Regions from separate parts of the Novosphingobium sp. 9U genome, predicted to be linked through region 2. Evidence: predicted binding sites of a transcription regulator. Region 2 holds the regulator's gene; each other region holds the start of a gene.
What was found. Region 2 encodes LexA, which represses DNA repair genes until DNA is damaged. Its sites were predicted from a motif close to GTTCCNCNCTTGTTCT; they were not measured.
Positions count from the first base shown of each region.

Region 1: GV044_RS06235 (DUF6771 family protein) is a predicted target of LexA. The motif match lies at 6,775-6,790, and genes of this name have one in related genera.
Region 3: GV044_RS05635 (error-prone DNA polymerase) is a predicted target of LexA. The motif match lies at 3,462-3,477, and genes of this name have one in related genera.
Region 4: uvrA (excinuclease ABC subunit UvrA) is a predicted target of LexA. The motif match lies at 3,365-3,380, and genes of this name have one in related genera.

Region 1 covers NZ_LR732469.1:1,364,505-1,372,457, reverse strand. The annotation lists gene GV044_RS06260 (hypothetical protein) at 538-969, shown strand; gene GV044_RS06255 (hypothetical protein) at 969-1,622, shown strand; gene GV044_RS06250 (hypothetical protein) at 1,649-2,116, shown strand; gene GV044_RS06245 (hypothetical protein) at 2,118-5,942, shown strand; gene GV044_RS06240 (hypothetical protein) at 6,146-6,478, shown strand; gene GV044_RS06235 (DUF6771 family protein) at 6,814-7,080, shown strand; gene GV044_RS06230 (recombinase family protein) at 7,040-7,953, opposite strand, start outside.
Region 2 covers NZ_LR732469.1:1,512,935-1,520,887, reverse strand. The annotation lists gene GV044_RS07010 (hypothetical protein) at 1-643, shown strand, start outside; gene GV044_RS07005 (citrate synthase) at 742-2,025, opposite strand; gene gltX (glutamate--tRNA ligase) at 2,039-3,505, opposite strand; gene GV044_RS06995 (ComEC/Rec2 family competence protein) at 3,535-5,781, shown strand; gene lexA (transcriptional repressor LexA) at 5,802-6,503, opposite strand; gene glp (gephyrin-like molybdotransferase Glp) at 6,573-7,793, opposite strand; gene moaC (cyclic pyranopterin monophosphate synthase MoaC) at 7,790-7,953, opposite strand, start outside.
Region 3 covers NZ_LR732469.1:1,240,003-1,247,955, forward strand. The annotation lists gene dnaK (molecular chaperone DnaK) at 128-2,050, shown strand; gene dnaJ (molecular chaperone DnaJ) at 2,129-3,253, shown strand; gene GV044_RS05635 (error-prone DNA polymerase) at 3,507-7,181, shown strand; gene GV044_RS05640 (extensin family protein) at 7,240-7,953, shown strand, end outside.
Region 4 covers NZ_LR732469.1:1,123,362-1,131,314, forward strand. The annotation lists gene GV044_RS05115 (hypothetical protein) at 1-115, opposite strand, end outside; gene GV044_RS05120 (septal ring lytic transglycosylase RlpA family protein) at 178-729, opposite strand; gene GV044_RS05125 (M28 family metallopeptidase) at 876-2,516, opposite strand; gene GV044_RS05130 (hypothetical protein) at 2,855-3,235, opposite strand; gene uvrA (excinuclease ABC subunit UvrA) at 3,392-6,301, shown strand; gene GV044_RS05140 (hypothetical protein) at 6,487-7,155, opposite strand; gene GV044_RS05145 (hypothetical protein) at 7,183-7,809, opposite strand; gene GV044_RS05150 (Panacea domain-containing protein) at 7,947-7,953, opposite strand, start outside.

The DNA of each region.
Region 1 (7,953 bases), 150 kb from region 2:
TGGTGGATCGCCCCAAGCCGCCGCCGTTAACTCTGACGATCTTGGAACCGGGCGTTATCAGCGTGGATAGAGCGCCCGTCATTTGCATCTACGGCCAACGCTAGTCGCCCGTAGTGGTGTCACTGGTTGGGGCTTCCCGCCTGCGCTCGACACTCGCGCCGTTCCACCTACTACACCTCCAAGGAAATCAATCACCCCGAGGCAGCTTCGCGGTCCCGGCATCCGCTTCATGGTAACTCCGGGTGGTGGTATTATCTTGAGAGAGTATACCGCCGCAGCAGTTCTCTCCGCCATATTTATATTCTGAAATAAGGCAAGCAGGGGTGAAATAAGGCAAGCGAAAGCTGCGGCACTAAATAGTTCGTGCCAAACTATCCTATCAACTTTACACCCGCTACGCCTTCAAGCGAGCGCCTTGCGCTAGTCAACAAACAATCGGTTCAAGCGTCACCATACAGTGGCGCTACCAGCGTCGTAAATAATTACTCGTATTGGGCGCTCGAACTTAACTTCCCGAGAATGTCGCCTAACAAGGCGATGGCGCACAGCGCGTGGCTCGACTCGTTGAACGGCTCTACGGGAACGTTCTTCTACAGCCCCAACACAGGTGTGGTGGCGATCCCTCGCACGCTGACCCTCGCTGCGGGTGCCTTCCCGATGTCGAACATCGTGAGCATTGCGGGCTTCGCAGCTAACGCCCCGACTGGTCTACTACTGGGACAGTTTGTCAGCATCGCTGACCAGCTTGTCCGCTTGAGCGTAGTGGCCGCCACGGCAGATGGTCAGGGGAGGGCGGTGGTCGAATTCAATCCTCCGCTAGGCGCGGGCAAGCCAGTTGGCACGACGATCAACACATCCAACCCGCGTGGCATCTTCCGCCTGATGATGGCTGAGAGTGGGACCGGCTATCAGGTGGACTTCGACCGAGCGCCGGAGTTCTCGACCCTTGTGGCTGTGGAGGCGCTGTAATGCGCCCCGGTATCGATCAGGCATGGCTCGACGCTCTGTCCAAGAGCGGCATTCAAACCGCCCTGATGGCGCGGCTCGACTTCGCCAGTGAGACCATCTGCGTTTGGTCAGGTAGCTTCGCCATCAGTGTCAATGGTAACGCTGACACACTGCTCAACGGAAAGACCTTCTTTCCCATCGCGCAAGGTATCGTCGCTGAGGTGGGCGAAAACGCCTATAGCTATAGCGGCTCGGAAGCTTTCGAGATGACGCTGGCGATCCCCGACTCTGTTCCGCAGGCGCTCGCCAATGCTGCCGTCTACGAGGCCGAGTATATGGCACGACCAGCCACCATCTGGCGCGCGGTCATGATCTCCAAACCCGGCATCGGCACACCTTCGCAGTGGCTGTTCAAGCGCATCCGTTCAGGACAAATGGACAACCTTGAAGTCTCGAACGGCGCTGACGGGCAGACATTCAAACTTACGATTGAAGCTTACGCAGCGGCGGCATCGAGCACGACGCAAAGCACCTACAGTGATCAAAAGCGGTTCGATGCCACGGACACGTCGCAAGACTACATGGCATCAAGCATGAACGCGCAGCCGGGTAAGGTTTCATCCGCAAGTGCTTCCATCGGCTATGGATATGGCGGCAGACAAGCTTCGGAATGATGGAGCACGCATCGGCTAAATAGTCGATGGGCAAGACTAAACTCGAAAGATACGAAGATTGGGAAGACAGGCTTCGCACCTACCTCGACACGTGCGCTGAGAAGAAGTTCGAGTATGGAATTCATGACTGCACACTTTTCGCTGCGAGTGCCGTCCAGCGCATTACGGGGCACGACTTCGCCGCCGAACTTCGCGGCACTTACACGAATGCTAAGTCTGCCGCTGTAGTTCTTCGCGAGCACGGTGCCGGGACACTCTTGAAGACAGTCTCTGCGTGCCTTGGTCGGCACCGTCACGTCGCCTTCGGCAAGCGTGGCGATGTGGTGATGCACAAGGGCTCGCTCGGCATCTGTGCGGGGTCGATGAGCTTGTTTGTCGGCGCGCTCGACGACTTCGGTCAGCCTCTTGCGCCCGACGATATCACCAAGAGCCGGGAAGGGCTGATCCCGTGGCCAACCCTGTTATGTGACCGCTGTTGGCTCGTGGGCCACTAAGGTGTCGAAGGTTGTCAAAACCGTCCTGATCGTCGCCGCCGCCGTCGCGATGGTCGTCTTTGCTCCGCAGATCGGCGCATTCCTCGCGACTGCGGCGGCAAGTGCCGGGATTACCGTCACTGCGGCAGCAATATCGAGCACGCTCGTCAGCATCGGAATTTCGATGGCATTGGCGGCAGCATCGAGTTTGCTGCTCCCGGTTCCGAAAGCGAGCCAGAGCCGAGCTGACCGGCTCAACCTCAACATCGACACGACCGCTCCGCGCAAGATCGTCTTTGGACGCACGAGCGCCGGTCAGGATGTCCGCTTCAAAGAGACTTGGGGGAAGGACAAGGACCGCCTCTCCCTCGTCGTCGCAAACGCCAGCCATAAGATTAGCGCGGTTCGATCCGTCTACCTCAACAACGAGTTGAGCCACAACGGTGCGAGCGTCACCGGCAAATACGCCAGCGGTATCGTCGAACTCTCGACGTGTTTGGAAGGCACGCCGAGCAATGGTCGTGCGGTCGGGTCCGGGGCTTACTGGTCGAGCACCTCCACGTTCGTCGGCTGCGCATATTCGGTCATCACCTTCCGCACGGACAAGGCCAAGGTTTTCCCTGATGGCTTGCCGTCGCGCATCACCACCGTCGTTGATGGTTGTCTCGTATATGATCCGCGCCGCGACAGCACGCGCGGCGGTAGCGGCACGATGCGCGTCGGTGATCAATCGACGTGGGCGTTCACAGTCGGTGGCGTGGACATCGGGCGCAATCCCGCGCTGGCGCTAATCACATATCTCATCGGCTACAGGATCAATGGGAAGCTCGCTTGGGGATGGGGCCTGCCGCCCGAGAAGATCGATTTCGCCAGCTTCATCCGCTACGCCAACCTTTGCGAAGAGCCGGTGACGCTCAAAGCTGGGGGAACCACGCCAAAGTATCTCGTAGATGGCATCTTCTCGACCGGCGATAGCCACGAGACAGTTGTGAACGCCATCTGCGCCACGATGGGCAGCACGGTGCTGGTCGATACCGGTGGCGTGTTCAACTTGATTGGCGGCTACGACGACACGCTATCAGTGCCGTTCGCGTTCAGCGATGATGACTTGATCGGCACCGACAACTGGAATCCATCGCCGACCTCACGCGAACGATTTAACATCATCAAGGGACGCTTCGCCGATCCTTCGACTCTCTACACGCTCGCAGATTGGGGGCGGATCGAAGTTGATCCCATGTTCGACAATATCCCGCGAACTCTCAGCATCGATTACGGACTTATCGACAGCGCGGAAGCCTGCCAGCGTATCAGCAAGCAAAGACTCTATGCAGAGAAGTGGGGTGGCATCTTCACAGGTGTGTTCGGCCCAAGAGCTTTTGCGGTCCAAGTCGGCGATATCGTCACCCTTTCCCACCCGCGCCATGGCTGGAACAACAAGCGCTTTCGCGTCATCAGCCAGAGCGAAGCTCATGATCTGATCTTCCAGATGTCGCTGCGCGAAGACGATAGTGAAATCTATGCGTGGGACTCACAGGAGTATACACCGCCACCCGCGAACCTGCTGAACGAAGAATATGATCCTGCCCTTGCGGAAGTCGTGATGGGCCTCTCGCTTTCGACGCTCAATCAGGAAGGCGCGAACGGAGTAACGACATCCTTTGTTCAAGTGACTTGGACGCCATCAACGTCCGCGCGCGTCTCGGAAGTTGAGATCAACACCAAGCTCGCGACTTCCAATGTCTGGACGGAGCAGGGCGGCAGGATCGAGAACACGGGCACCTATCTGTTCAGCGCGGAAGTCGGCGGCGCGGCGATCAATGTTCGTGCCCGCTATGTCATGGACAATGGTGTTCGTGGGCCGTGGTCGAATTCCGATGTCATCACCAGCACGAACAATCTCAATAGCTGGAACGGCGTCTACGGTGACAAGAAGCCCGAGGATAACGCTACGGTTGGCGCACCCGGCGATACCGTGGTGGGGACCAGCACCGGCAACTTGGTCGTTCAGCGGATCGAGCAAGCTCATGCGGCGATTGGCGGCATCAATACCCTAACGACTTCGCTCACGAGTTCGATCAATGATCTTGTTGGCGTGTATGGGACTACCGCATCTGCCGCAGCAAGCGCCAGTTCAGCGGCACAACATGATGCGAACGCGCAGACAGCGGCGCAGAACGCGGACGCGGCTCGCAGTGCGGCAGAGGGCGCTTACCAAAGCTCCTTCACTCAGGCGGGGCAGGCTGAGACTTTCCGCAATCAGGCGAGCACCTTTGCTGCCAACGCTTCGGGTTCGGCAGCGACCGCAAGCGAGCAAGCCAATCTTGCCGCCAGTGCCCGGACAACTGCTGAGAATGCCGCATCGGCTGCGAACACGTCGGCGGGCACAGCATCGGCAAAAGCCAATGATGCAGGAATCGCTGCATCGGCGGCACAGACTTCTCAGGTGCGAGCTTCTACCTTCGCCCTTGATGCGGCTGGACGTGCAACCAATAACATTGTGGGCCGTAGCGCCTTTGACGAGCGTGGCCGTGGCTCGTGGGACGGACAAGCACAGGTTCTACGAGATGACGGCGCGGGCGGCTTCTATGTCCTGCAACAAACCAACCGTGACGTCTTCGAAGGTGAGTTCATCCCCGGCGACTGGTCGGATCGACGCTTCCGTGTTTCTGGTAATGCCGCCGCGTTTGGAGCCTATATCGGACGCGCTGGCCTTCAGTGTCTCATGCCTGATGGTAGCCATCGCTATCCGCTGGTCCCAGCGGGCGGTCCCTACGCGGGCTATGCTGATTTTTCCGGCGAAATCGTCGTGCCACAGGGTGCTGTCGCCGCCCGACCTTTCCTCCAGTCGGATGGACCATGGGACGCGAGCGATCACGGGGTAAACTGGCGATCCATTCGGATTGAAGACATCACAGCCGAGCGTCGCGCTAAGGATTTTGCCGATGCGGCAAGCACGAGCTACTCCAATGCGGAGATCAAGGCTGGTGAGGCGGGCAGCTACGCCTCGGCGGCATCCGGTCACGCCAACACAGCGAGCATTCGGGCGGGCGACGCAGAGAACTCCGCCTCAACTGCGTCCGGTGCGGCTGCCGTTGCGACTGAAAAGGCGTCGCAGGCATCTACAAGCGCGTCACTATCAGCGTCATACGCCAACGATGCCAGCGCGAGGATCAGCCAAGTCGAGGAAGCCGCTGCCAGCGCGAACCAAGCTGTAGCGCAACGGCTGGATAATCTTGAGGCCACGACTGGTGGGCAAACCTCACGGCTTAATACTGTCGAGCAAGTCGCGGCGACGGCGCTCGATCGGGTGAGCGGCGCGAGATGGTCCAAGGAGGCCACTGCCGGAAACGGCAGGGCTCAGCTTACTGTGTATGCCTACGACAATAATGGGAACCTCGCCTCTGGTGTGGACATCATCGGTGATCTTTCTGTCTCTGGAAATGTGCTTGTCAGCGGTAGTGTTCTTACGGGAGCTATCCAGCAGAATGGCATCACTGCCGCCAGCACCATGACAAGCTCCGGCAACTTCCCAATATCGTTTTCTCTGTCCCATCAGCCAAGAAGCGCAGAGTCTTTGCTGGAAGTCACGATATCGGGCATCGCCGATGTTCCGGCAGGGACATCGATACGGGCACTTGGCGATCTTTATATCGGCAATTATATGATTGCGGGAGGCATTCGCTTGGGTAAAAATAACCAGTCGAACACCTACAGTCTAACTCGCCTTGCTGGTGGGTCTTCATCTCCGGTCACCGTCGTTTTTGATACCCGGCAGGACGGAACCAGCCAAGATGGTCCCGGATTCATCGACTGCACAATCATCATTAAAGAATTTAAGCGTTAAGTTGGACACCTAAATGGACAATGGAATATTATGTAGTTTTCGACAACGCTTCGGGTGATGTAAAATGGCGCGGACAAGGGCCCGAGGGCTCTGCCGCAATCCAAGTTCTCGACGACGGACTCGCCACGATGGTAGTCCCGCAAGGGGCGCTGCGGGGGGCTGATCTCGATATTGAGATGATCAAAGCTCTTGCCGCCAAGCAGGTGGATCGCGCCGCCGAGATGGTCCGTCTACGCTTTGTCAGCGATGGGGCGGCGCAGATGCTAACTTATACCACGAAGGCAGCGGAAGCGCGGGCCTACATCGCCGATAACTCCTCTGCTGTCCCATTCCTATCGGCTGAAGCGAGCGCTCGTGACATGACCGTTGCCGCGCTGGCGCACGAAGTCATGGCGATGGTCGAGCAATGGACGATGATCGGCTCGCGGATCGAAGGTCGGCGAATGGGTGCAAAGGCCGCGCTCGGCACTGCCTCTAACCTCGCCGAGATCGCGGTTGCCATCGGCATCGACTGGAGTGATGTGACGGCAGCTTGAGCGGAGATCATGAGGCTACCTAACAAGTAGGGGAAGGGTGGCCTTCGCTGCTGCCAAAGCCGTTATCGTGCCAGCGAGCATCCTGCTCCAAGGGAATTGCCGCAACTGTGCGAGCGCCGACACGAAAAGTGCCGACTTTAGCGCACCAGCTTCCGCAAATATCTTGACCTGTTTGGTTGTCTGCTCGTCCATCATCGCACCTCATGAACAGAGCCGTTTGCACGTTCTGTCATCCCTTCAACCCGCGATCCCGCGATCCGATGCGTTTTTAACGAAGCTGTTAGAGGGTTTGAATCGTTCCCGTTATGTTCTAATCAGGTCGAACGGGGATTCGCATGATCATCAGCCAAGAACGCATCGCAGAGCTTCTACTCTTAGAGTCACCCGGATGGTGTCGCGCTGGCCTGACCGCGCCAGATGAGCGTTTACGGGAGCGTGCCGCCGATGAGCTTGCCACGCTGGTCTACTCGCACCTCGACGCTCCCGATCCGCCTTGTCGAGACGCTCGTCAGATGATGCTGCCGCTTCAGTTATGTCCTGTGGTGCAAGCGAATGAAGGCTCTACCGCGCTCGCGGCTTTTTCGCATCGCGACGGCGAATGAAGTCCTTGGCGAGGGGAGTGTCGGAGTAGTCGCGGCCTTCACGCACGAGATCGAGAAAGCCCGCCCGACCGTCCGAAGTGATATGCATCGCGCCCAATCCGCTCACCAATCTGACCGTCGCAACGCCCCGAAGCGGATCGAACTCGATCCCGTCAATCAGGTTTTGAAAGGCAGCTTTCACTCGAAGCCGTGCCGCGAACCGTGCCTCATCGTCTTCGGCGGTGAGCAAATCGCGCACGTCGTTCACTCGGATCAGGTGCTCACCCGGCGACACCTTGCCGCGTGCGATATCAAGTTCGATCTCGGCCTTCGATATCTCGGCAACGGTGGCGGCTTTCTCTGCCTCTATGTCGGCCAAGGCCGTCAACGTTGCGGCGCTTTCCGGTAGCTTCCGCAATACTGCAATAAGGTTAGCGGCTTCCTGAGTGAGTTCTTCAGCACGTTTGCGAGCATTCGCCAGCCGCGAAGCCAGTGGCGCAACATCATCGGGGGCGATGAAGTGTGTGTCATCAAGCGCCAGATGAAGAAGCTTCTCAAGCACAGACGCTTCGACGTGATCGTAGCGTATCTTCCCTTTGGCCTTACAAATGCCATAGCGGGCGTTCCTGCATTCGAGGTAGGCATAGCGCCTCCCGCGCCCGTTTCCCGTGAGCGTGCGCCCCACGCTGCCCTTACAGACGGAGCAGGAGGCGATACCGCCGAAAAGGTTTTGCGCCTCACCAGACTTAGCCCCACCACTACCCATCCGCGTCCTGATCGCCGCTCGTGCGCGCTCTACGAGTTCGGCCTCGACTATGCGCGGGTAATAGGACCGAATGACTTCACCGGTGGGCTTGCGGCCCGGTCCCGTTCTGACATGGTATTCACCCTCGA
Region 2 (7,953 bases):
TGTCTGCACGCCGGTGCACGCCGAAAGCGCGCGTGACATCCTGGTGAGTGCCGCGTTCGGTGCGCGCGAGAAGGGTGTGGCGCTCGCGCGGATAGGCCAGGCGCTCGCTTCGGCCGACGCGGCGATCAAGCGCGACCCGCGGGACGAGAATGCACGACTGCAGCGTGCCCTCGCCATCAGTTACCGCGGTAAGCTTACCCGCAGCCGTGCCGACGTCATCGCTGCCAGACGTGAGTTCGAAGCGCTCGTCGTGGCAGATCCGCGAAACCCCGAGACGCACCTTGCGCTCGCCGGGTGGCATCTTGCTGCGGTGATCGAATTGGGGCCATTCATGGCGCGCACCGTGCTTGGCGCTCGGGCCGCAACGGGCAACACCGCTCTTGGTCGAGCCTTGGCGCTAGGTGGCAATCATGCTGCCGTTCCGGCGCTAGCCAGCCTGCAGCGTATCCAGATCGATCCCGCGGATGTGGCCGGAGCGCGTCGCCTGGCGGAGGCGGCCGTCGCTGCCAGCGCCGACAACGTCTTCGATCGGCTGATGCAAAGACAGGCCGCGGCACTGCTGGTCATGCTGCGCAAGGGTGACGGGCGGGCTGCGGCAAGCCTTGCCAAACTGCTCATGCCGTTCGGCAGGATCAGCGCTTAGAAGCTACCTGCTCAGGAAGGCGGTCTCAGCAAAAAAGGGCTCCGGTTCGCACCGGAGCCCTTTCCTAATCGAGGCAGCGTCGCCGATCGGCGCCTGGCTCAGCGCTGGTCGAGCGGCACGTAGTCGCGCTGCGTCGGGCCGGTGTAGAGCTGGCGCGGACGGCCGATCTTCTGGCCTGGATCGCTGATCATCTCGTTCCATTGCGCAACCCAGCCGACGGTGCGAGCCAGCGCGAACAGCACGGTGAACATCGTGGTCGGGAAGCCGATCGCCGAGAGGATCACGCCCGAATAGAAATCGACGTTGGGGAACAGCTTCTTCTCGATGAAGTAGTCGTCCTTCAGCGCCAGTTCCTCGAGGCGCAGCGCGGTCTCGAACAGCGGATCGTCGACCTTGAGCGCTTCGAAGACTTCGCGCACGGTCGACTGCATGACCGTCGCGCGGGGGTCGTAGTTCTTGTACACGCGGTGGCCGAAGCCCATCAGGCGGAACGGATCGTTCTTGTCCTTCGCACGCTCGATGTAGTGCGGGATCTTGTCCGGCGTGCCGATCTCCTTGAGCATGTTGAGCGCCGCTTCGTTGGCGCCGCCATGCGCAGGACCCCACAGGCAGGCGATACCCGCGGCGATGCACGCGAACGGGTTTGCGCCCGACGATCCGGCAAGCCGCACGGTCGAGGTCGAGGCGTTCTGCTCGTGGTCGGCATGGAGGATGAAGATCCGGTCCATCGCCTTTTCCACGGCCGGCACCACCTCATATTCCTCCGCGGGCACACCGAACGTCATGCGCAGGAAGTTGCCGGTGTAGCTGAGATTGTTGTCGGGGTAGAGGAAGGGCTGCCCGACCGAGTACTTGTACGCCATCGCCGCGATCGTCGGCATCTTGGCAATCAGACGGTGCGAGCTGATCTTGCGGTGCTCGGGGTCCGCAATGTCGGTGCTGTCATGGTAGAACGCCGAAAGCGCACCGACCACGCCGCACATGATCGCCATCGGGTGCGCGTCACGGCGGAAGCCGCGGTAAAACGTTGCAAGCTGCTCGTGCAGCATGGTGTGGCGGGTAATAGTGGTGGAGAAGTTGTCGAGCTCGGCCCCGCTTGGCAGCTCGCCGTTCAGCAGGAGGTAGCACACTTCCATGAAGCTGGATTGCTCGGCAAGCTGCCCGATCGGATAACCGCGGTGCAGAAGGACGCCTTCGTCACCATCAATGTAGGTCAGCGCGGATTCGCAAGCCGCCGTCGAAGTGAAGCCGGGATCGAAGGTGAACTGCCCGGTCTGCGCATAGAGCTTGCGGATGTCGATCACATCCGGACCGACGCTGCCTTGCAGAACCGGGTAGTCGAAATCCTTGCCAGCGATGGTGAGTTTTGCCTGGTTAGCCAAGTGTCTTTACTCCCTAGACATGCGACCCTGCCGAAGCGCTAGCCTGCGCGGCAATCCGCGCAAGGCTCTCGTCCCGGCCGAGCAGAACCAAAACGTCGAAGATTCCTGGCGAGGTCGTCTGACCCGTCAGGGCAGCTCGCAGGGGCTGTGCCAGCTTGCCGAGGCCTAGCCCCAGCTCCTCGGCCATGGTTTTCAGTGCCGCCTCGAGCGGCTCGGCCAACCATTGCGCCTGAGTGGCAAGTCGATCGTGCATGACGGCGAGGCGCTCTTGCGCGTCGTCGGTCAGCAGCGCGGCCGCTTTCTCGCTGAGCGCCAGCGGTCGCGTCGCAAACAGGAACGCAGCCCCGTCAGCGAGTTCGTTGATGTCCTTCGCGCGCACCTTGAGCACCGGCATGGCGCGGGTGAGCAGATCAAGGTCCGGCGTACCACCAAGGCGTTCGGCGACCATGGCGGCGAGGCGGGCATCATCCGCCTCGCGCATGTAGTGACCATTGAGGTTCTGGAGCTTGACCAGATCGAAGCGGGAGGGCGACTTGCCGACGTCGGCCATATCGAACCACTCGACGGCCTGCTCGCGGGCGATGATCTCGTCGTCGCCATGTCCCCAGCCAAGCCGCAGCAGGTAGTTAAACAAGGCTTCGGGCAGGATGCCCAGGTCGTCACGGTAACTGTCGACGCCCAGCGCTCCATGGCGCTTGGAAAGCTTTGCTCCGTCCGATCCATGGATCAGCGGCACATGCCCATAGACCGGCCGCTCCCAGCCTTCGATGGCGCTCATCGCATCGATGATCGCCAATTGGCGGAACGCGTTGTTGAGGTGGTCGTCGCCCCGGATCACGTGGGTCACGCCCATGTCGTGATCATCCACCACCACCGCCAGCATGTACGTGGGGGTACCGTCAGAGCGCAGCAGGACGAAGTCGTCGATCTCTTCGTTGCGGACGGTAACGCGGCCTTGGACCAGATCGTCGATGACGGTTTCGCCATCCCGAGGAGCCTTGACGCGCACGACATAGGGGGCATCGGACGGGTATTCGGCAGCGTCGGCATCACGCCATGCGCTGAGCAATCGGAACGGCCGCCGCTCCTCCTGCGCCTTGGCACGGTGAGCGGCGAGCTCCTCTTGCGTCATGTAGCAGCGATAGGCCTGGCCGGCCTCGATCAGCTTGTGCGCGACTTCGGCATGGCGGGCGGAGCGGGCGAACTGGAAGGTCGCAGGCTCGTCACCGTCGAGGCCGAGCCAGCTCAGGCCGTCGAAGATGGCGCCGATCGCCGGCTCGGTCGATCGTGCGCGGTCGGTGTCTTCAATGCGCAGGAGGTACTTGCCGCCATGATGACGAGCATAGAGCCAGTTGAACAGCGCCGTGCGAGCTCCGCCGATATGGAGGTAACCCGTCGGTGAGGGCGCAAACCGCGTGACGACCGGCCGGGCGCCGGCGTTTCCGCCTGGCGTGGCCTGCGTTACGCTGCCGCTTGCCATCACTCGATCCTTCCTGTCCAATGCGCGCCATGGCCAGCGGAGCCGCGCGTCAAGATATCCTGCCCCAAGGCGCTCCGGAGAACGCTGCATTGCAACATCGGCCATGGAACAGTGCGGCGCGGTTGTCGAGGCCCTTGCAGTCCATCGAGCAATTTCTTGGCGGCGCGCAGTTCGACCGCGCGCCGTGGCTCGCGGTGGCATTCGGCAGCGGGATCGTCCTCTGGTTCGCTCTCCCGCATGCCGGGCAGTGGTTGGCGCTGCTCGCGCTTTGCCTCGCTGTCTCGGCGACTTGCGCTGCAATCCTCCGATCCAGCGGCAACTATCCTTACCTGAGGTCGGCCGGGATCATCGTGCCTTTGGTACTCGCCGCCGGGTGTGGTTCGGTGTGGATGCGCTCGCATCTCGTGGGCGCTCAGCCGATTGCCCGGCCCATGGTATCGACGCTGACAGGGCGGATCCTGGCAGTGGAGCCGCAGCCTGCGCAGCAGCGCACACGCATCATCCTCGCAGCACGGGAGCCTGAGACGGCGCGCGCAATCCGCGTTCGCTTGAACCTGTCCGATAACCAGGGTTCGGGTGGGCGGCCTTTGCGCGCCGGTGCTTTGGTCCAGGTTCGGGCGCGCTTGGTACCACCCGCGGCGCCGATGCTGCCAGGCGGCTACAACTTCGCGCGCACGGCCTGGTTCAGCGGGCTGGCGGCGACCGGGTCTGCGCTATCACCTCCGATCGTGCTGGAGCGCGGACGCGGTGGTGTGTGGCTGAGCGGAGTGCAAAGCGCACTGAACGAGCATGTGCGGGCTCGCCTCGATGCAAGCGAGGCGGGCATTGCCGCGGCGCTGGTCACTGGCGACATGGGCGGGATCACGGATGGGGACACAGAGGCGATGCGCGACTCTGGCCTTGCGCATCTGCTCTCCATCAGTGGGCTCCATGTCAGCGCAGTAATCGGCGCTGTGTACTTCGTTGCGCTGCGGCTGCTTGCACTATGGCCATGGCTGACCTTGCGCGTGCGCTTGCCGGTCATCGCTGCCGGGTTCGGCGCCCTGGCTGGCCTTGGCTACACGCTCGTCAGCGGCTCTCAAGTCCCCACCGTGCGATCCTGCATCGGCGCCTTGCTCGTCCTCGCCGCATTGGCGCTCGGCCGTGAGGCGCTGTCGCTGCGGATGCTGGCGATAGCGGCCTTCCTCGTGCTGCTCCTATGGCCCGAGGCGGTGATCGGACCCAGCTTTCAGATGAGCTTTGCCGCGGTTCTGGCGATCGTCGCCCTGTCGGGTGCGGCACCGATCCGCGCGTTCATCGCGCCCCGCGAGGAGAGCCTGCTGCTGCGGGCACTTCGTCATCTCGCGATTCTGCTGCTCACCGGTGTCGTCATTGAGTTGGCGTTGATGCCGATCGGCTTGTACCATTTTCATCGCGCGGGACTCTACGGCGCTTTGGCCAACATCGTCGCCATCCCGTTGACGACGCTGGTGATCATGCCCGCGGTGCTCGGTGCGCTGGTACTCGACGTCGTCGGTCTGGGCGCACCGGCATGGTGGATCGCGAGCCAATCGGTAGCCTTGCTGACCGGCATCGCGCACTGGGTTGCGAGCAGGCCCGGGTCGGTGACCGTGATGCCGGCATTCGGCGGTGAAGCGCTCGCGCTGTTCGTGGCCGGGGCACTCTGGCTGGGATTGTGGAGCAGCAAGGTGCGCTGGCTTGGGCTGCTTCCTGTTTGCGCCGGCGTGGCCCTGCTGCTTGCCGCTCGCCCCGCCGATGTGCTGGTGTCCTCGGATGGCCGGCATGTCGGTCTGATGTCCGGCGACGGCACCACCCTGTACATTTTGCGCGAGACCAGGAGCGACTTCGTACGCGACAACCTGACCGAGATCGCTGGGATGAGCGGCGCGCCTGTCCTCATTTCGTCATGGCCGGGCGCGCGGTGCAATTCCGATGCTTGCGTGATTGTGGTAGCCCGGGGCGGCCGCGAATGGCGGCTGTTGCTAACACTCGGGCACGGTGTGCTCCCCGAACGATCCCTGGCGGCGGTCTGCGAGCGGGTCGACCTGGTCGTCGCGGATCGTTGGCTTCCGCGCAGTTGCCAGCCTCGCTGGCTCAAGGCCGATCGCAATCTGCTGGCCCGCACAGGCGGCCTCGCCATCGACTTGAGCGCGCCGCATGTCCGCACCGTAGCCGAGGGCGAAGGCGATCATGGCTGGTGGCGCGTGGTCGAGGACAGGCCTAAGCGACCTCGCCCGACTGCCACACCAGCATCGCCGGCCAAACCGCCGGGCTGACCCGGAGATCAGCGCACCACTCAGTTGTAGCGGCGCAGCAGCCCGGCGAGCTTGCCCTGAACCTCGACGTCACCGGTGCGGTAGATCTGCGGCTCATACGCGGCGTTCGCGGGATCGAGGCACACCATCCCGTTCTCGCGCCGCAAGTACTTGAGCGTCGCTTCCTCGCCATGCACGAGCGCGACCACGATCTCGCCATCGCGTGCAGTGCTGGTGCGCTTCACCAAAGCAAAGTCACCGTCCAGGATGCCCGCTTCGATCATAGAATCGCCCGAAACCTCCAGTGCGTAGTGCTCACCGGCACCCAGCAAGGCGGCAGGAACGGGTAGGGTGGTCTGCCCCTCAAGCGCTTCGATCGGAACACCGGCAGCGATGCGGCCGTGGAGTGGAATCTCTATCACATCGTTCGCAGGCTGCGGAGCCGCCGCACGCGGCCGCGCCGCATCGTTGCTGTTCGCGGCGGTGGTATTCGCAGCAGCACGTGGCGCCGGCGGGCGAGCACCCAAATTTTCTGGCTGCTTGAGCACTTCGAGCGCCCGCGCCCGGTTGGGCAGGCGCCGGATGAAGCCGCGTTCCTCCAGTGCGGAGATCAGGCGGTGTACGCCCGACTTGGACTTGAGATCCAGCGCCTCCTTCATCTCCTCGAAGCTGGGAGAGATGCCCGTCTCCTCAAGGCGGACCTGGATGAACCGGAGCAATTCGTGCTGCTTACGTGTCAACATGTCCGCCGCCTCCTCAGGCGTTCTTCTCGTGAACAATTGGCGAACAATTAAGCAACAAAAATGGTGTCGTCAAGCCGTCCCGCCATTTTCGAGCCAGTACGCCCGGACGGCGTCCCCAGCCGCCGCCGGCTCGGCATTTGCGGGTCGATCGATAAGGACATTGCTGGCCGCGAGCGACGCCAGCGCGCTGCTGTCCTGCAGTTGCTGCGGGGTAACGAGATCGTCGGCCCAGACCGCGCGCAGGAACGCCCGGCGTCCGCCGTTGGCGGGCAGCGGTGCGGCCAGGCGCATCGTCACGGACCGGGGCAGGGGCGCTGCCGCCCCGAACAGAGCGCGCAGCAGCGGAAGCATGAACAAGTACGCAGTGACGTGGCTGGAGACCGGATTGCCGGGCAACCCCAGGATGATCTGGCGCCGGCCGCCGGCCTCCCGGGTCGCCACGAGGATCGGTTTGCCGGGCTTGATCGCGACGCGCCAGAAGCCGATCTGCGCGCCCCACGCTTCCAACGCAGGGCGCACGAGGTCATGGTCGCCGACCGATGCGCCGCCGCTGGTGACGATCACGTCGGCATCGTCGCCTTGCGCAAAGGCGGCGGCGAGCGCGTCCATGGTATCGCGTACCGGGCCGATACGGCGCACGTCGCAGGCGACCGAGCGCGCCATCGAAGCAAGCATCGCGCCATTGCTGGCCGGGATTTGGTGCGCGCCGCAATCTTCGGGATCGGCCGCCAGCTCGTCACCGCTGTCCATAACCAGGACGCGGGGACGCCGCCGGACGGGGACATAGGCGTGGCCCGCGCTGATCGCCAGGGCGAGCTGCGCCGGGCCGATGCGGGTGCCGACCGGCAGAACCTCGGCGCCGGCCGAGAAGTCCATCCCGCACGGCCGGATGTGCTTGTGTGCAGGCCTGGGCGGCTCGCCGGTAAGCGTCAGGCGATCGCCTTCGCGTGCGAGATCCTCCTGCAGGATGACGGCACCTGCGCCGGTCGGCAGCACCGCTCCGGTAGAGATGCGGATCGCCTCGCCCGGCTCAAAAGTGCCGGAAAAGGGATGTCCCGCAGCACTCTCGCCGATCACCTGCCACGGGCCGGCCAGATCGCCCTCGGTCACGGCATAGCCATCCATCGCGGACAGTGCGACCGGCGGCTGCGTTCGGCGGGCATGGAGCGGTTCGGCGAGATAGCGGCCGAGCGCGCTGTCGGCATCGACACGCTCGATCGGCATAGGTCTCGCCAGCGCGAGAAGTTGGGCCTGCGCCTCCTCCAGCGGGATCGGTGGATCGCGAGTCATGCTGACGGTGCGCGCCAGTGGCCCGACTTGCCGCCGCGCTTCTCGATCAGGCGCACGCCTTCGATTACCATCGCTTTGTCGAGCGCCTTCGCCATGTCGTAGACGGTGACGAGCGCGATGGTGACGGCGGTGATCGCCTCCATCTCGACGCCCGTCCTAC
Region 3 (7,953 bases), 270 kb from region 2:
AAAACCCGCCCTATATCGCCCGCCGACGACATGCCCGAGAGGGACGTCACCGAGCCGCCAAGCCGCCTTGCTCCGCAGGGGGAGGCGATCCGCGCGGTGTCTACATTTGACGTGAGGAATGGGGATAATGGCTAAAGTAATCGGTATCGACCTTGGCACGACCAACAGCTGCATCGCGGTCATGGACGGCGGCAAGCCCAAGGTCATCGAGAATTCCGAAGGCGCGCGCACCACGCCTTCGATCGTCGCGTTCACGCGTGACGGAGAGCGCCTGATCGGCCAGCCCGCGAAGCGCCAGGCGGTCACCAATGGCGACAACACGATTTTCGCGGTGAAGCGCCTGATCGGCCGCCGCTTCGACGACCCGGTGACCAAGAAGGACACCGAGCTGGTTCCGTACACGATCACCCGTGGCAAGAACGGCGACGCGTGGGTCAGCGCCGGCGGCGAGGACTACAGCCCGTCGCAGATCAGCGCCTTCATCCTGCAGAAGATGAAGGAAACCGCCGAGGGCTACCTGGGTGAGACGGTCACGCAGGCGGTCATCACCGTGCCGGCCTACTTCAACGACGCGCAGCGCCAGGCGACCAAGGACGCCGGCCAGATCGCGGGCCTTGAAGTGCTGCGCATCATCAACGAGCCGACCGCGGCGGCACTCGCCTATGGCCTGGACAAGCAGGACGGCAAGACCATCGCGGTCTATGACCTTGGCGGCGGCACCTTCGACGTCTCGATCCTCGAGATCGGCGACGGCGTGTTCGAGGTGAAGAGCACCAACGGCGACACCTTCCTGGGTGGTGAGGACTTCGACTCCAAGCTGGTCGAGTGGCTGGCCGACAAGTTCAAGGCCAAGGAGAACATGGACCTGAAGACCGACAAGCTCGCTCTTCAGCGCCTCAAGGAGGCGGCCGAGAAGGCCAAGATCGAGCTGTCGTCCACTGCGACGACCGAGATCAACCTGCCCTTCATCACCGCGCGCATGGAAGGTGGCAGCACCACTCCGTTGCACCTGGTCGAGACGGTCACCCGCGCCGATCTGGAGAAGATGGTCGCCGACCTGATCCAGCGCACGCTGGAGCCTTGCCGCAAGGCGATCGCCGATGCCGGCCTCTCGGCCAAGGACATCGACGATGTCGTGCTGGTCGGCGGCATGACCCGCATGCCTAAGGTCCGCGAAGTCGTGAAGGACTTCTTCGGCAAGGACCCGCACACCGGTGTGAACCCCGATGAGGTGGTCGCGATGGGTGCCGCGATTCAGGCCGGCGTGCTCCAGGGCGACGTCAAGGACGTGCTGCTGCTCGACGTGACCCCGCTTTCGCTGGGCATCGAGACGCTGGGCGGCATCATGACCAAGATGATCGACCGCAACACGACGATCCCGACCAAGAAGAGCCAGGTCTACTCGACCGCCGAGGATAACCAGCAGGCGGTGACGATCCGCGTGTTCCAGGGCGAGCGCGAGATGGCGGCGGACAACAAGATCCTGGGCCAGTTCGACCTCGTCGGCATCCCGCCGGCGCGTCGCGGCGTGCCGCAGATCGAGGTGACCTTCGACATCGACGCCAACGGCATCGTCAACGTGTCCGCCAAGGACAAGGGGACGGGCAAGGAGCAGCAGATCCGCATCCAGGCTTCGGGTGGTCTCTCGGACAGCGACATCGACCAGATGGTCCGTGACGCGGAGAAGTTCGCCGAAGAGGACAAGAAGCGCCGCGAGGGTGCCGAGGCGAAGAACAACGCCGACAGTCTCGTCCATGCGACCGAGCAGCAGCTGTCTGAGCATGGCGACAAGATCGACGCTTCGCTGAAGTCCGAGATCGAGGCGGCGATTGCGTCGACCAAGACTGCGATCGAGGGCGGCGACACCGCCGAGATCACGGCCAAGTCGCAGGCGCTGACCGAAGTGGCGATGAAGCTGGGCCAGGCGATCTACGAGAAGGAGCAGGCTTCTGCTGCTTCGCCGGCCGCCGAAGCGGCAGCGGCGCGCGCCGGTGGCGACGATGACGTGGTCGATGCCGAGTTCTCGGAAGTGGACGAGAACAAGGGCTGATAACCTGATGAAAACCCTGGCCGCCGCTGGTGCAATACGCGCCGGCGGCGGTTAGTGTTTCAGGTGGGGTGAACACACGTGTCAGCAACTGAAATCGATTTCTACGAACTGCTCGAGTGCGAGCGCACGGCCGACGACAAGACGATCAAGTCGTCGTACCGCAAGCTCGCCATGAAGTGGCACCCGGACAAGAACCCGGGCGACAAGGAAGCGGAGACCCGCTTCAAGATGATCAGCGTCGCCTACGATTGCCTCAAGGACCCGCAGAAGCGCGCGGCCTACGATCGCTACGGCCATGCGGCGTTCCAGAACGGCGGACCCGGCGGCGGCGGGCAGGGCGACTTCGGCGATATCGGCGACATCTTCGAGTCCATCTTCGGCCAGGCTTTTGGCGGCGGTGGCCGCCAGCAGGCGCGTCGCGGCGCCGACTTACGCTACGACATGGAGATCAGCCTCGAAGAGGCATTCCATGGAAAGAAGACGGAAATCGAGATCGAAGTCTCGGCCGTATGCGATCCGTGCCATGGCTCCGGTGCGGAGCCCGGCACGGGCTCGCGCCGCTGCACCATGTGCGGCGGCCACGGCAAGGTCCGCGCTCAACAGGGCTTCTTCGTGGTCGAGCGCACCTGTCCCACGTGCCATGGCCGCGGTGAGGTGATCGAGAAGCCCTGCCGCGTCTGCCGGGGCGAAGGCCGCGTCGACAAACCGCAGACGCTGGAGGTCGACATTCCGCCCGGCGTGGATTCCGGCACGCGCATCCGCCTGTCGGGCAAGGGTGAGGCCGGACCGTTCGGCGCACCTCCGGGCGACCTCTACATCTTCCTCCACGTCAAGCGCCATGCCGTGTTCGAGCGGGACGGCACAACGCTGGTCACGCGCGTGCCGATCACCTTCACGACGGCGGCACTCGGCGGCGATATCGAGATCCCCGGCATTGACGGTGAGCGCCTGGCGATCGACATCCCCGCCGGCATCCAGTCAGGCAAGCAGCTGCGCAAGCGCGGCGCCGGCATGCCGGTGCTCCAGGGCCGCGGTCGGGGTGACATGGTGATCGAGATCTCGGTCGAGACCCCCACCAAGCTTTCGGCGCGCCAGAAGGAACTCCTGCGCGAGCTGCAGGACACCGAGACGGGCGACGAATGCCCCGGATCGAAGGGCTTCTTCGAACGCATCAAGAGCGTCTGGGCTGGCTTGGCGGAGTAGGGCCGCTTCGGCCAAGGTCGTCCCGGGTTCGCCCCGGGACCGGTTCCAAGATCTCGCGAACTTGCGCGAAAGCGGCCTGGCGCGAGGTCGCGACATGGCTAAACCGGTCCCGGGTCAAGCCCGGGACGACGTGGCCTGCTACCTCTTCAATCACCTCCGTAGTGCTTGTGGATAAGCAGCCTCTCCCGCTCTAGCCTCGACCATCAACAGAACATATCAGGAACGATCATTCCTGAAATTCCGTTGATCGATCATGCCCGAAGCCCCGCTAACCCCTGACCGCCGTCGTATTGCCATCGATCCCGACACTGTCGGGCCACCAGAGCGTGCACCGTTCGTGGAGTTGGGCATCGCAAGTTGCTTCTCGTTCCTGCGTGGCGCTTCCGATGCCGCGCAGCTGGTCGAGCGGGCTCTGCAGCTCGGCTACGATGCAATCGGCATCGCTGACGTGAATTCGATGGCGGGTGTCGTGCGCATCCATTCCGAAGCCGTGAAATACAAGCGCCGCCCGGTAATCGGCTGCCGCATAGAAACCGTCGAAGGTCTCGCCTTCCTCGCCTATCCGTCCGATCGTGCCGCCTACGGCCGTTTAAGTCGATTGATATCAGCGGGTCGCATGGGAACGCTGTCTGGAGGATGGCAAGATAAGGGTGTCTGTGAGATCACGTTGGATATGCTCTCAGAGCACTCGGAAGGCTTGCACCTTATCCTGATGCCCCCGCGTGATCTGCAAGCGAGGCATGAACTTCACGTTCTTAGCAACGTGGTCCCAATCTCCGCTGACAGAGACGCCGAACATCTGCCCAGGCGCCAGCTCAAAACCTTGGCCTTTGATGAACTTGTGGCACATCTTGCCGTGTCATTACCCACGATGCGCCACATCGCGGCATCCTACGTCCACACGGGCGACGATCTTGTTCGTATTGAAACACTAGACGCCCTGGCGCGTGCCAACGGGCTTTGCATACTGGCCACCAATGACGTGCTATATCACGAACCTGAACGTCGGCCGCTTCAGGATGTGATGACGGCCATCCGTCACAAGACCACGGTGGCACAAGCAGGTTGGCTGCTTGAACCTAATGCCGAACGGCATCTTAAATCTCCCGAAGAGATGGTACAACTTTTTGCCCGGTGGCCCCACGCCATCCTTGCGGCACGCGAATTGGCCGATGCTTGCAGCTTCTGTCTGACGGAGTTGCAATACGAATACCCCGAGGAGATCTGCCCGGAGGGTCTCGATCCGCAAGCCTATTTGACAAAGCTCACTTGGGAAGGTGCTGCTCGCCGCTACCCCGCCGGCACACCTGAGGCCGTAACGGACTCGTTGGTCAAGGAACTTGCCTTGATCGCTCAGATGAAGCTGGCAAGATACTTCCTGACGATCAAGGAGATCGTTGATTTTGCCAGAAAATGCGATCCCCCTATATTGTGCCAAGGCAGAGGATCGGCTGCGAATTCGGCTGTCTGTTATTGTCTGGAGATAACGTCCGTCGATCCCGCGCAGCATTCGCTGCTGTTCGAACGCTTCATCTCCGCAGACCGGAACGAACCACCCGATATCGACATAGATTTCGAGCACGAGCGGCGTGAGGAGGTCATCCAGCACATCTACGAACGCTATGGCCGCGATCGGGCTGGCTTGTGCGCCACCGTCATTCACTATCGCCCGCGCATGGCCATTCGCGAGGTCGGCAAGGCCATGGGGCTGACCGAGGATGTCACAGCTGCCTTGGCGCGCACGGTATGGGGCGGCTGGGGCAAGGAGATCGGCGACAAGCACGTGACCGAAACCGGCATGGATGCAACTGATCCGACCCTACGCCGCGTACTGAAGCTTACGGAGCAAATGATTGGCATGCCCCGGCATCTTAGCCAGCATGTCGGCGGCTTCATCCTCACCAAAGGTCCGCTGCTCGAAAGCGTGCCGATCGGCAATGGCGCCATGCCGGATCGCAGCTTCATCGAGTGGGACAAGGACGACATCAATGAATTGGGCATCCTGAAGGTCGACGTACTGGCCTTGGGCATGCTGACCTGCATAGCCAAGTGCCTCGATTTGCTGGAGAGCCATCATAACCAGAGCCTGACGCTCGCCACAGTCCCGCGTGAGGATCCTGAAGTCTACGCGATGCTCCAGAAGGGGGACTCGCTGGGCGTGTTCCAGGTGGAGAGCCGGGCACAGATGAACATGCTGCCGCGCCTGCGCCCGCGCGAGTTCTACGACCTGGTCATTCAGGTCGCGATCGTGCGGCCAGGTCCGATCCAGGGGGACATGGTGCATCCCTATCTCAAGCGGCGGCGCGGGGGCGAGCAGGTGGTGATCCCTGCGCCGTCACCACAGCATGGGCCTCCTGACGAGCTTTCATCGATCCTGGGCCGCACGCTGGGCGTGCCGATTTTCCAGGAGCAGGCGATGAAGATCGCGCTTGATGCCGCCAAGTTCTCGAGCACGGAGGCCAACCTGTTGCGCAAGGCGATGGCGACATTCCGTTCGCGCGGCATGGTCGACAAGTTGCAGGAGCGGATGGTCGGAAGGATGATCGAGCGGGGCTACGATCCCGACTTTTCAGAGCGTTGTTTCAACCAGATCAAGGGATTTGGCGAATATGGCTTTCCCGAGAGCCACGCCGCCAGCTTCGCGCATCTGGTCTATGTCTCCAGCTGGCTGAAGTGCCACTTTCCCGCCGCGTTCGGCTGCGCGCTGCTGAATTCGCAGCCGATGGGCTTCTATGCGCCGGCGCAGATCGTGCGCGATGTGAAGGAGCATGGGGTGGCGGTGCTGCCGGCCGACGTGAATGGCAGCGATTGGGACTGCACGCTGGAGGGTAGGTCAGATCCTCCCCTGCAAGGGGAGGTGGCAGCCGCGCAGCGGCTAACGGAGGGGTGTAACCGCCAGTCGAGTGCTCAACCGCGAGGGTTACACCCCTCCACCACCAGCTACGCTGGCGGTCCCCCTCCCCTTGCAGGGGAGGATCAAGGAAGATTGGACAAGCACATCGCGCTTCGTTTGGGCCTGCGCCAGATCGACGGCTTTCCCGAAGCCGCCGCCGCGCGGATCGTCACGGCGCGGGCGGAGGGCGGTCCGTTCCGCGACGTGGGCGAGCTGCGCGAGCGGGCGGGAATCTCGCCGGCGTTGATCGAGCGGTTGGCCGCGGCAGATGCGTTCGGGTCCATGAACCTGTCGCGCCGGCAAGCCTTGTGGGACGCACGCAGCTTGATCGCCGCGCCCGACTTGCCGCTGTTCGCTGCGGCCGCAGCACGGGACGAGGGGGCGGAGAGGGCGCTCACCCGATTGCCAGCCATGCCGCTGAGCGAGGAAGTGGTGGCGGACTACCAGACCCAGCGGCTCAGCTTGAAGGCGCATCCACTCGCATTCCTGCGCGCAAGCCTCGCCGATCGCGGCTTCGTGCGGGCCTGCGACCTGCGCAGCCGCAAGTTCCGCTCCATGGTGCAAGTCGCGGGCGTGGTGCTGATCCGGCAGCGGCCGGGCAGCGCCAAGGGCGTGTGCTTCATCACCCTGGAGGACGAGACCGGCGTCGTGAACCTGGTGGTCTGGCCCGACCTCAAGGAGAAGCAGCGCCGCGTCGTCATGGGCGCGCGATTGATGGAGGTGCGCGGCCGGGTCGAGTACGACGACGAGGTGATCCACGTCATCGCCGCGCACATGACCGACGCCACGCACGAACTGCACCGCCTGTCCGAGGACCTGCTGCCGACCACGGTCGCTCGGGCCGATCACTGCAACAACCCGCTGCCCAGCAAATGGGGGCCACGCGATGATCTGCGCACCGGGAAGGACGATCCGTTCAAGCCGATCGAGTACGATCAGTGGACGCCGCCCGGACCGGGCAATCGCGAGTGCGGTTTCCATCAAGGACATCCCCGCGACGTGCGCGTGATCCCCAAGTCGCGCGATTTCCATTGAGCCCGCTGCCCCTCCGGCCATCCCCGCAGCCAAACCGCGCCCGGTGACTTGATCGCGCATGCGCTTTGCCCTCGATCGCTGGCTGCTTGCCGGACTAGTGCTGATCGCCGCCCTAGCCGGCGGGCGCCTCTGGCTTCGCGATCACCCGGCCTACGATCCCTGGGCGCCCTTGCGCCTGGCCGATGCGCCAGGCAGCTGGGTCACGACACGCAAGATTGCCGCGGTCCGCAGCGATCCTCAGGAGTGCCGCGCTTTCCTCCGGCGCAGTGGAGTTGCCTTCACCCGGCTCGATCCCACCGGGGAGGGGTCGTGCCGGCGTGAGGATCGTCAGGTGCTCGGCGCTGCCAATGCGCTTGCGGATGGTGCCGCTCCCGGCCTGGCGCTGCGACCCGCCGGCGCGCAGGCCACTTGTGCCATCGACGCCGCACTCGTGCGCTGGCTACGCCACGGCGTTCAACCTGCCGCCAAGCAAATCCTGAGCGCTCGCGTGGTCGCTGTGGAACACTATGGCACCAACAACTGCCGCCGCATCGGTGGCGGCAGGAACGGAAGCTGGAGCGAGCACGCCACCGGCAATGCGATCGACGTGGCTGCCTTCAAGCTCGACAATGGGCGCCGCATCGCGGTGCGCCGCGAATGGACGGGCGAGGGGCCAGCTGCGGCCTTCCTCCACCAAGTGCGCGATGCCGCCTGCGGTGAGTTCGCGACCGTGTTGTCGCCCGATTACAACGCCGCGCATGCCGATCACCTCCATCTCGACCAGGCGCAGCGG
Region 4 (7,953 bases), 390 kb from region 2:
TTGCCTCGTCCAGATGGCGGTCGAACACCAGCGATCCGGTCTTCTTGTCGATCTGGTCGCGGCGAAACGGGATCTCGGCGCCGATCGAGGGCTTTTGCTGGTCGGTCTGGCTCATGGTTCTCTCCTCGTGTTTCCACATCCAACACACGAGCTCGAGCGGGAGTTCCGGCCTGCGCGTCAGAGCGCGCCGACGCCTGAGACGAACCGATCGCGCAGGGCCTGCAGCACCCGCGGCGGCAGCGGATCGAGCGCGCGGGCCGGTTTGCCCTTGCGCAGAGCGGCGCGGTCGGCCTGCGAGGGATCGGCGACGCGCACCCGCACCGCCGCCTGCCCCTTGGCCCGCATGCCGAGAAGTTCGGCTGCTCCGCGCGACAAGTCCAAGATGCGCCCGCGCGCCACGAACGGTCCGCGGTCGTTGACGCGCACCAGGATGCGACGTCCAGTGTCGAGCGAGGTCACTTCGACATAGCTGGGCAGGGGCAGGGTGGTGTGGGCCCCCGTGATCCAGGCGGGCCGGAACTTCTCGCCGTTTGCTACGCGGTTGCCGCTTTCGCTGCCGTACCATGAGGCATAGCCGAGCATGTCGTAGCCCGGCTGCGCCGCGGGCGTGTAGGTCGTGCCGCGCACCTTGTAAGGCGCGCCGATGCGAACCGGGGTGTCACTGACGGGGCGGTAGTGACCGCCGCAGGCGGAGAGGGCGAGGGCGGTCAGGATGGCGAGGGTGCGCAGTGCCCCTCCACCACCAGCCTGCGGCTGGCGCTCCCCCTCCGCGATACTAGCTGGGGGAGGATCAAGCGAGTGCCTATCCAAATCCTCCCCGAGCCCGCTCGGGGTGGGGGACCGCTCGCGCAGCGAGTGGTGGAGGGGCAGGACCCTCACCGCCGCACGCCGGCACTCCGGTCCCGCACCGCCTTGAACTCTGACCCTGCCTTCCACTCGGGCCAGCCGGTCGAGTTCGACAGCTCCTGCGCCATGGTCCCGACCAGCTCGATGTCCTGCACCGCGCCGGCGAGGTTCCAGCTGGCGTCCCAGGCGTCGCAAGCCTGGTGGTAGCACTGGCCGGTGTAGCGATCGATCCACGCCTGCCCCGCCGCCCGGCCGCCTTGCTTGAGGTCGGAGGCGCCGGCGATGCCCATCTGCAGCAGCACCGGCACGCCGCGCTTGGCAAAGGAGAAGTGGTCCGCACGGTAGAACAGCCCGCGCTCGGGCAGGCTCTCGGGCGTGACGGTGCGCCCTTGTGCCTTGGCGATGCGCGCCATGTCGTCTTCCAGCGTGTCCTGACCCTGGCCGACCAGCACCACGTCGTTCGCCGCGCCCGCCGTCTGCAGGATGTCGATGGCGAGGTTGGCGACCGTCTTTTCCATCGGATAGATCGGATTAGCGGCATAGAACTCGCTGCCGAGCAGCCCGCGCTCTTCCGCCGTCCAGAACGCGAAGACGACGCTGCGATCCGGCGCGGGCCCGGCCTTCAGGGCGCGGGCGATCTCCAGCAAGCCGCCGATGCCGAGCGCGTCGTCGTTGGCGCCGGCCCGGTACACGCGGCCTTGCGCATCGGGCGCGCCCTTGCCGTAAGCGTCCCAATGCGCGCCGAGCGAGACTACTTCGTCGGCCCGCTTGGCGCCGGGGATACGCCCGAGCACGTTGTGGCTGGCGATCTCTTCGTGGGTGACGGGCACGTCAGCGCTGAAGGTGACGCCCTTGAGTTCGACCGGCCGGAAGTCGGCGCGGCCTGCGGCCTTGCGCAGCGTCGTCAGGTCGAGCCCGGCGCGCGTGAACAGCGCCTGCGCCGCGCCGCCCTCGATCCAGCCTTGCAGGCGCAGGCTGGTCAGGTCCTCGGGCTTGCGGACGATGTCGTAGTTCTCACCGCGCGGGCTGGTTACGACGTTCCAGCCATAGCCGGCACCGGGCGTGTCGTGGACGATCAGCGCGCCGATCGCGCCGCGGCGGGCGGCTTCCTCGAACTTGTAGGTCCAGCGGCCGTAGTAGGTCATCGTCCGCCCGCCGAACTTGCCGGCGACGGCGTCGCCCGGCGTGGCGGCGAAGTCGGGGTCGTTGATCAGGATGACCGCGACCTTGCCTTTCAGGTCCTGGCCCTTGAAGTCGTCCCACTGGCGCTCAGGCGCAGAGACTCCGTAGCCGACGAAGACCAGCGGTGCCTTGTCGATCCGCGCGGCATCGTCAGGGCGCAGGGTGGAGACATAGATTTCCTTGCCAGGCGTGACCGGCGTGCCGCCGAAGCGCATCGTCCCCTGGCCCAACGTGGTGTGCAGCAGCGGCACGGTCTGCAGCCACTGGCCGTCGGGTCCGCCGGGCTCCAGCCCCGCCTCTTGCATGCGCGCGATCAGGTAGCCGATCGTGCGCTCCTCGCCCTTGGTGCCGGGCGCGCGGCCTTCGAACGCATCGGATGCGAGCGTCTTCACATCGCGCGTGATGCGCGCAGGATCGACGGTGACCTTGGCGTGTGCGGGCAGGGAGGTGGCAAGAAGGGCGGCGGCGAGAAGCAACTTGTGGTTCATGGGGTCATCCTAGCTGCGTGTGGGATGGCAGGACAACCTTGCTTACCTCGTCCCAGAGCGATTGCTGCTCGGAAGGCGGAGGCGATGTCGTCCAATTGGCCGATGCCGGGTCGGCGGCAAGTAAAGCCGCGCGATCGCTGGAGCCCTTGACAGGCTTGCGCTTTTGGCATGGAAGGGATCGCGCCCGATTGGTCCGTACAGGTCCAGCTCGCACTGGCTCAGCCGCAAACAAGCGGCCTCAATCCACACCGCTAGGGCTCAGCTTGTGGAAGCGCACCAACCAAGACCGCAGGTCACCTGAGTACTTACGAGTCGCTACGAGCGCACCTCAACCACGCTCAGTACCCGCAGTCGTACCCCGTCGGGCAGGCTGCGCGATCCTGCTCCCACTGCGCCATCTCACGATCATAGCGCCGGCGTTCTTCGCGATAACGGGCTAAGTCCTGCGCATAGGCCTGGCTGCGCGCACCATAATCGTCTGCTTCCTTAAGGCGCCGCTCAGGCCGTGCTTCAGCATAATCTTGCCAGCCACCCGCATAGCGCGCGTCCCGTTGCCGGACGTAGGCGAGCTGATCGAGGTTCATCTTGCGGATCGTCTCACGGTCGCGCGCGATCGCCTCGGGGGTCATCGTCGGATCATGCGGATTGTCCGCCAGCGCGCCTTGCGGCAGCATCGTCGCTGCGGCGCTTGCCGCGCAGAGCCAGGCCCCGATCCTCATGTCTTTTCCCCGCGATCCCCGTTGGTTGTGGCAGGAACATGCCTGCAAACGGGGCGCTCCGCAAAGCCATTGCGATGAGCCGAACGCACCCCATCTACTGCCCCGGACCGCCGCCCCGCTTGATCGGCGCGAACAAATCTGGAACAGACTTCCCGCATGAGCTTGACCCACATCACCGTGCGCGGCGCGCGCGAGCATAACCTCAAGGGCGTGGACATCGCGCTGCCGCGCGACAAGCTGATCGTCATCACCGGGCTGTCGGGCTCGGGCAAGTCGAGCCTGGCGTTCGACACGATCTATGCGGAAGGTCAGCGTCGCTATGTCGAGAGCTTGAGCGCCTATGCGCGCCAGTTCCTCGAGATGATGCAGAAGCCCGATGTCGAGCACATCGACGGCTTGAGCCCCGCGATCTCGATCGAGCAGAAGACCACCAGCCGCAACCCGCGCTCGACCGTCGCCACGGTGACCGAGATCTGGGACTATATGCGCCTGCTGTGGGCGCGGGTGGGAGTTCCGTATTCGCCCGCGACCGGCCTGCCGATCGAGGCGCAGACGGTCTCCAACATGGTGGATCGCGTGATGGCGCTGCCCGAGGGCACGCGCGCCTACCTGCTGGCGCCGGTCGTGCGCGGTCGCAAGGGTGAGTACCGCAAGGAACTGCTCGAATGGCAGCGCGCCGGCTACGCCCGCGTCCGCGTTGATGGCGAAATGTACCAGATCGAGGACGCGCCCGCGCTCGACAAGAAGTACAAGCACGACATCGAAGTGGTGATCGACCGCATTGCCGTGAAGGACGGGATACAGACGCGCTTGGCGGACTCGTTCGAGCAGGCGCTCAAGCTGGCCGAGGGGCTGGCCTACATCGACCTGGCCGACGGCAACGTGCCCGGCCGCGAAGGGGGCGAGGGCACTGCGCTGAAAGGCGCCGGCCTCCCCCCCAACCGCATCGTCTTCTCCGAGAAGTTCGCCTGCCCCGTCAGCGGCTTCACCATCGAGGAGATCGAGCCGCGCCTGTTCTCCTTCAACGCCCCGCAAGGCGCGTGTCCGGCCTGCGACGGCCTGGGCGAGAAGCTGCTGTTCGATCCCCAGCTGGTGGTCCCCAACGAAGGCCTCAGCCTCAAGCAGGGCGCGGTGGTGCCCTGGGCCAAGTCGAACCCGCCTAGCCCCTACTACATGCAGGTCCTCACCAGTCTCGCCGAGCATTTCGGCTTCAAGCTGGAGACCAAGTGGGAGGACCTGCCCGAGGAACACCGCGACGCCATCCTGTTCGGCACCAAGGGCAAGGCCGTCCCGCTCACCTTCAAGGACGGGCGCAAGAGCTACACCGTCAACAAGGCGTTCGAGGGCGTGATCGGCAACCTCAACCGCCGCATGCTCCAGACCGACAGCGCCTGGATGCGCGAGGAGCTGGGCAAGTTCCAGACCGCGCAGCCGTGCGAGACCTGCCACGGCAAGCGCCTCAAGCCCGAGGCGCTGTCGGTGAAGATCGCGCAGAGCGACATCGCCACCGCCGCGCGCCTCTCGGTGTCGGACGCGCACGCCTGGTTCGGCGAACTGGACGCCAAGCTCACCCCGCAGCAGAGCCAGATCGCCAAGGCCATCCTCAAGGAGATCAACGAGCGGCTGGGCTTCCTCAACAACGTCGGGCTGGACTACCTGAACCTCGACCGCACCAGCGGCACTCTCAGTGGCGGCGAGAGCCAGCGCATCCGCCTCGCCAGCCAGATCGGCTCGGGGCTCTCGGGCGTGCTCTACGTGCTCGACGAACCCTCGATCGGCCTGCACCAGCGCGACAACGACATGCTGCTCGCCACCCTCAAGCGCCTGCGCGACCTGGGCAACACCGTCATCGTCGTCGAGCATGACGAGGACGCGATCCGCGCCGCCGACTACATCGTCGACCTCGGCCCCGGCGCCGGCGTCCACGGCGGCGAGGTGGTGGCCGAAGGCACGCTCAAGCAGGTGCTGAAAAGCAAGACCAGCCTCACCGCCGCCTACCTCAACGGCACGCGCGAGATCGAGGTCCCGGCCAAGCGCCGCAAGGGCAACAAGAAGTTCGTCACCGTCGAGAACGCGCGCGCCAACAACCTCAAGGGGGTGACCGCCAAGTTCCCGCTCGGCACCTTCTGCTGCGTCACCGGCGTGTCGGGCTCTGGCAAGAGCTCGCTCACCATCGACACGCTGCAGGCCGGCGCCTCGCGTCAGCTCAACGGCGCGCGGGTGATCGCGGGCGCGCACGACAGGATCACCGGGCTGGAGAACTGCGACAAGGTCATCGAGATCGACCAGTCGCCGATCGGCCGTACCCCGCGCTCCAACCCGGCGACTTACACCGGCGCCTTCACCATCATCCGCGACTGGTTCGCCGGCCTGCCCGAAAGCGCCGCGCGCGGCTACAAGCCGGGGCGCTTCAGCTTCAACGTCAAGGGCGGCCGCTGCGAGGCGTGCCAGGGCGACGGCCTGATCAAGATCGAGATGCACTTCCTGCCCGACGTCTACGTCACGTGCGAGGAGTGCCACGGAAAGCGCTACAACCGCGAGACGCTGGAGGTGAAGTTCAAGGACAAGTCCATCGCCGACGTGCTCGACATGACGATCGAGGATGCCGAGGAGTTCTTCAAGGCCGTCCCCCCGATCCGCGACCGCATGCACATGCTGAACGAAGTGGGCCTGGGCTACGTCAAGGTCGGCCAGCAGGCGACCACGCTGTCGGGCGGCGAGGCGCAGCGCGTGAAGCTCGCCAAGGAGCTCGCCCGCCGCTCCACCGGGCAGACGCTCTACATCCTCGACGAGCCGACCACCGGCCTGCACTTCGAGGACGTGCGCAAGCTCCTCGAAGTGCTCCAGCGCCTCGTGGACCAAGGCAACTCGGTGGTGGTGATCGAGCACAACCTCGACGTCATCAAGGTGGCCGACTGGATCATCGACCTCGGCCCCGAAGGCGGCGTCCGCGGCGGCGAGATCGTCGCCACCGGCACGCCCGAGCAGGTCGCGGCCAACCCGGCAAGCTTTACCGGGCGGTATTTGAAGCCGTTGTTGGAGAAGGGCAGAGTGAACGCGGACTAGCCGAGCCCGTCGTCCCGGACTTGATCCGGGACCGGTTCCGCCATGCCGCGCCCTCTCGTGCGAACGCCGGAGAAGGACGGTTCACGTAGACGCGGAGACAAACAGGAAGATGCGAGGGCCATCGCCCTCGCGCTCCCAGAAATCGAAGCGAGCGACGCTCCGTGTGATCGCCGCAGCGCAGAGCTCTACGCCATCCCCTTGGGCGCAAGCCACAGGCTGAGCGCGGCGATCAGCAGGCGCTGGCCGACGAGGGTGCCGAGCAGCACCGCATTGGTGCGCCGGTTGCGCGCGCGATAAGTCGCGATCAGCAGCGGGAAGGTGGCGAAGACCAGCACCAGCATGAACGCCAGCAGCGCCGGCGGTGTCGGTGCGGTGTCGAGCACGCCCTTTTCGGCGCGGGGCACCAGCGCGTTCATCAGCAGCTGCGCCCCTTGCGTGAACAGCGCGAAGCCCAGCACCACGCGATTGTGCTCGTCGTAGTAGCGGTCAAAGTCGGGCCAGTCGCCCGGCTCCTCGGGAAAGATCAGCGTGGCAACGACGTAGTAGCCGCCCACCACCAGGGTGATCGCCAGCAGCCAGAACATGTTGGCCGGGATCGCGTTGCGATAGGCATAGGCGGCGGTGAAGAACGAGAGCTGGTCGAGCAGCACGAAGGCCCCGAGCAGCGGAACCAGCAGCCCCACCCGCACCGGCGGCGGCGCATCGTCGGCATCGTTGACCCTGAGCGCCCCCTTCGCCGCCGCCCGCTGCCGCGCCTGCAGCCGCAGGATGCGCGCAAAACCACTCAGCAGCTCGGCGATCGAGAGGCCGAGCAGCAGGCTGAGCAGGGCGAAGATGAGGTCGAAGTCAGTCATTGTTGACGATTCAACTAGTCATCAAGCTCATTCTGCAGGGGGGAACAAATCTCCCATGCCTCGATCCTTGGGCTTTTTCGGGCGTTCGACCTTGACCGCGTCAGCCATCTTCTTCGCAGCGACATAGGTCCTCACGTACTCTCCAAGGAGTTCATCAGAAATGTGAGGTAAATCGTCTTCAGACGTCACAACCGCCTGAACTTCGTTGCGGCCTTCAGAAGACAGATCAATCAATTCTGTACGAGCAGCGATCCAGTCCCCCTTGCAGTGCGCTTGTCGTCCTAAGGCTAGGTATACAGCACGTTTCTCTATGCTTAGTGGAGCTTTTCGGGGTTGAAGTAGCGGTATGACTGGCTGCCCTCGGTCATTGACATACCAGCAAGCTGCCTTGACTCGAACAAGGATATTAGGTCCCCATTCGATCATGCTGATGCTACGCAGCCCGGCGTCAGGAAAATCAGCAAAGGATCTACCTTCCACCGGACGTGAGATACCGAGTTCGAAAAGCGCGACGACGCAATCTATGATCCGGCGTGGGCGAGCCAAAATCATCTGTCGGATCGCAGCCGGCTCGAAGATACCTCGAAGTGCTTTCGGCATTAGATCCCAGGTGAAGTCGTGACTAAAGCCGAACCCGCCCTTGTCGAGTTCCATAATTTTGGAGGCTGTAGCTTCAACGTCACCAGGCTCTGTCACATTCGCAACAGACAATGCCAGGGGCGCATTCGAGCGGGACATAAACACACTCTCCGATCTGCCTACAGAAAACAGATCGGGAACGGATTTGTCAATCAGCTG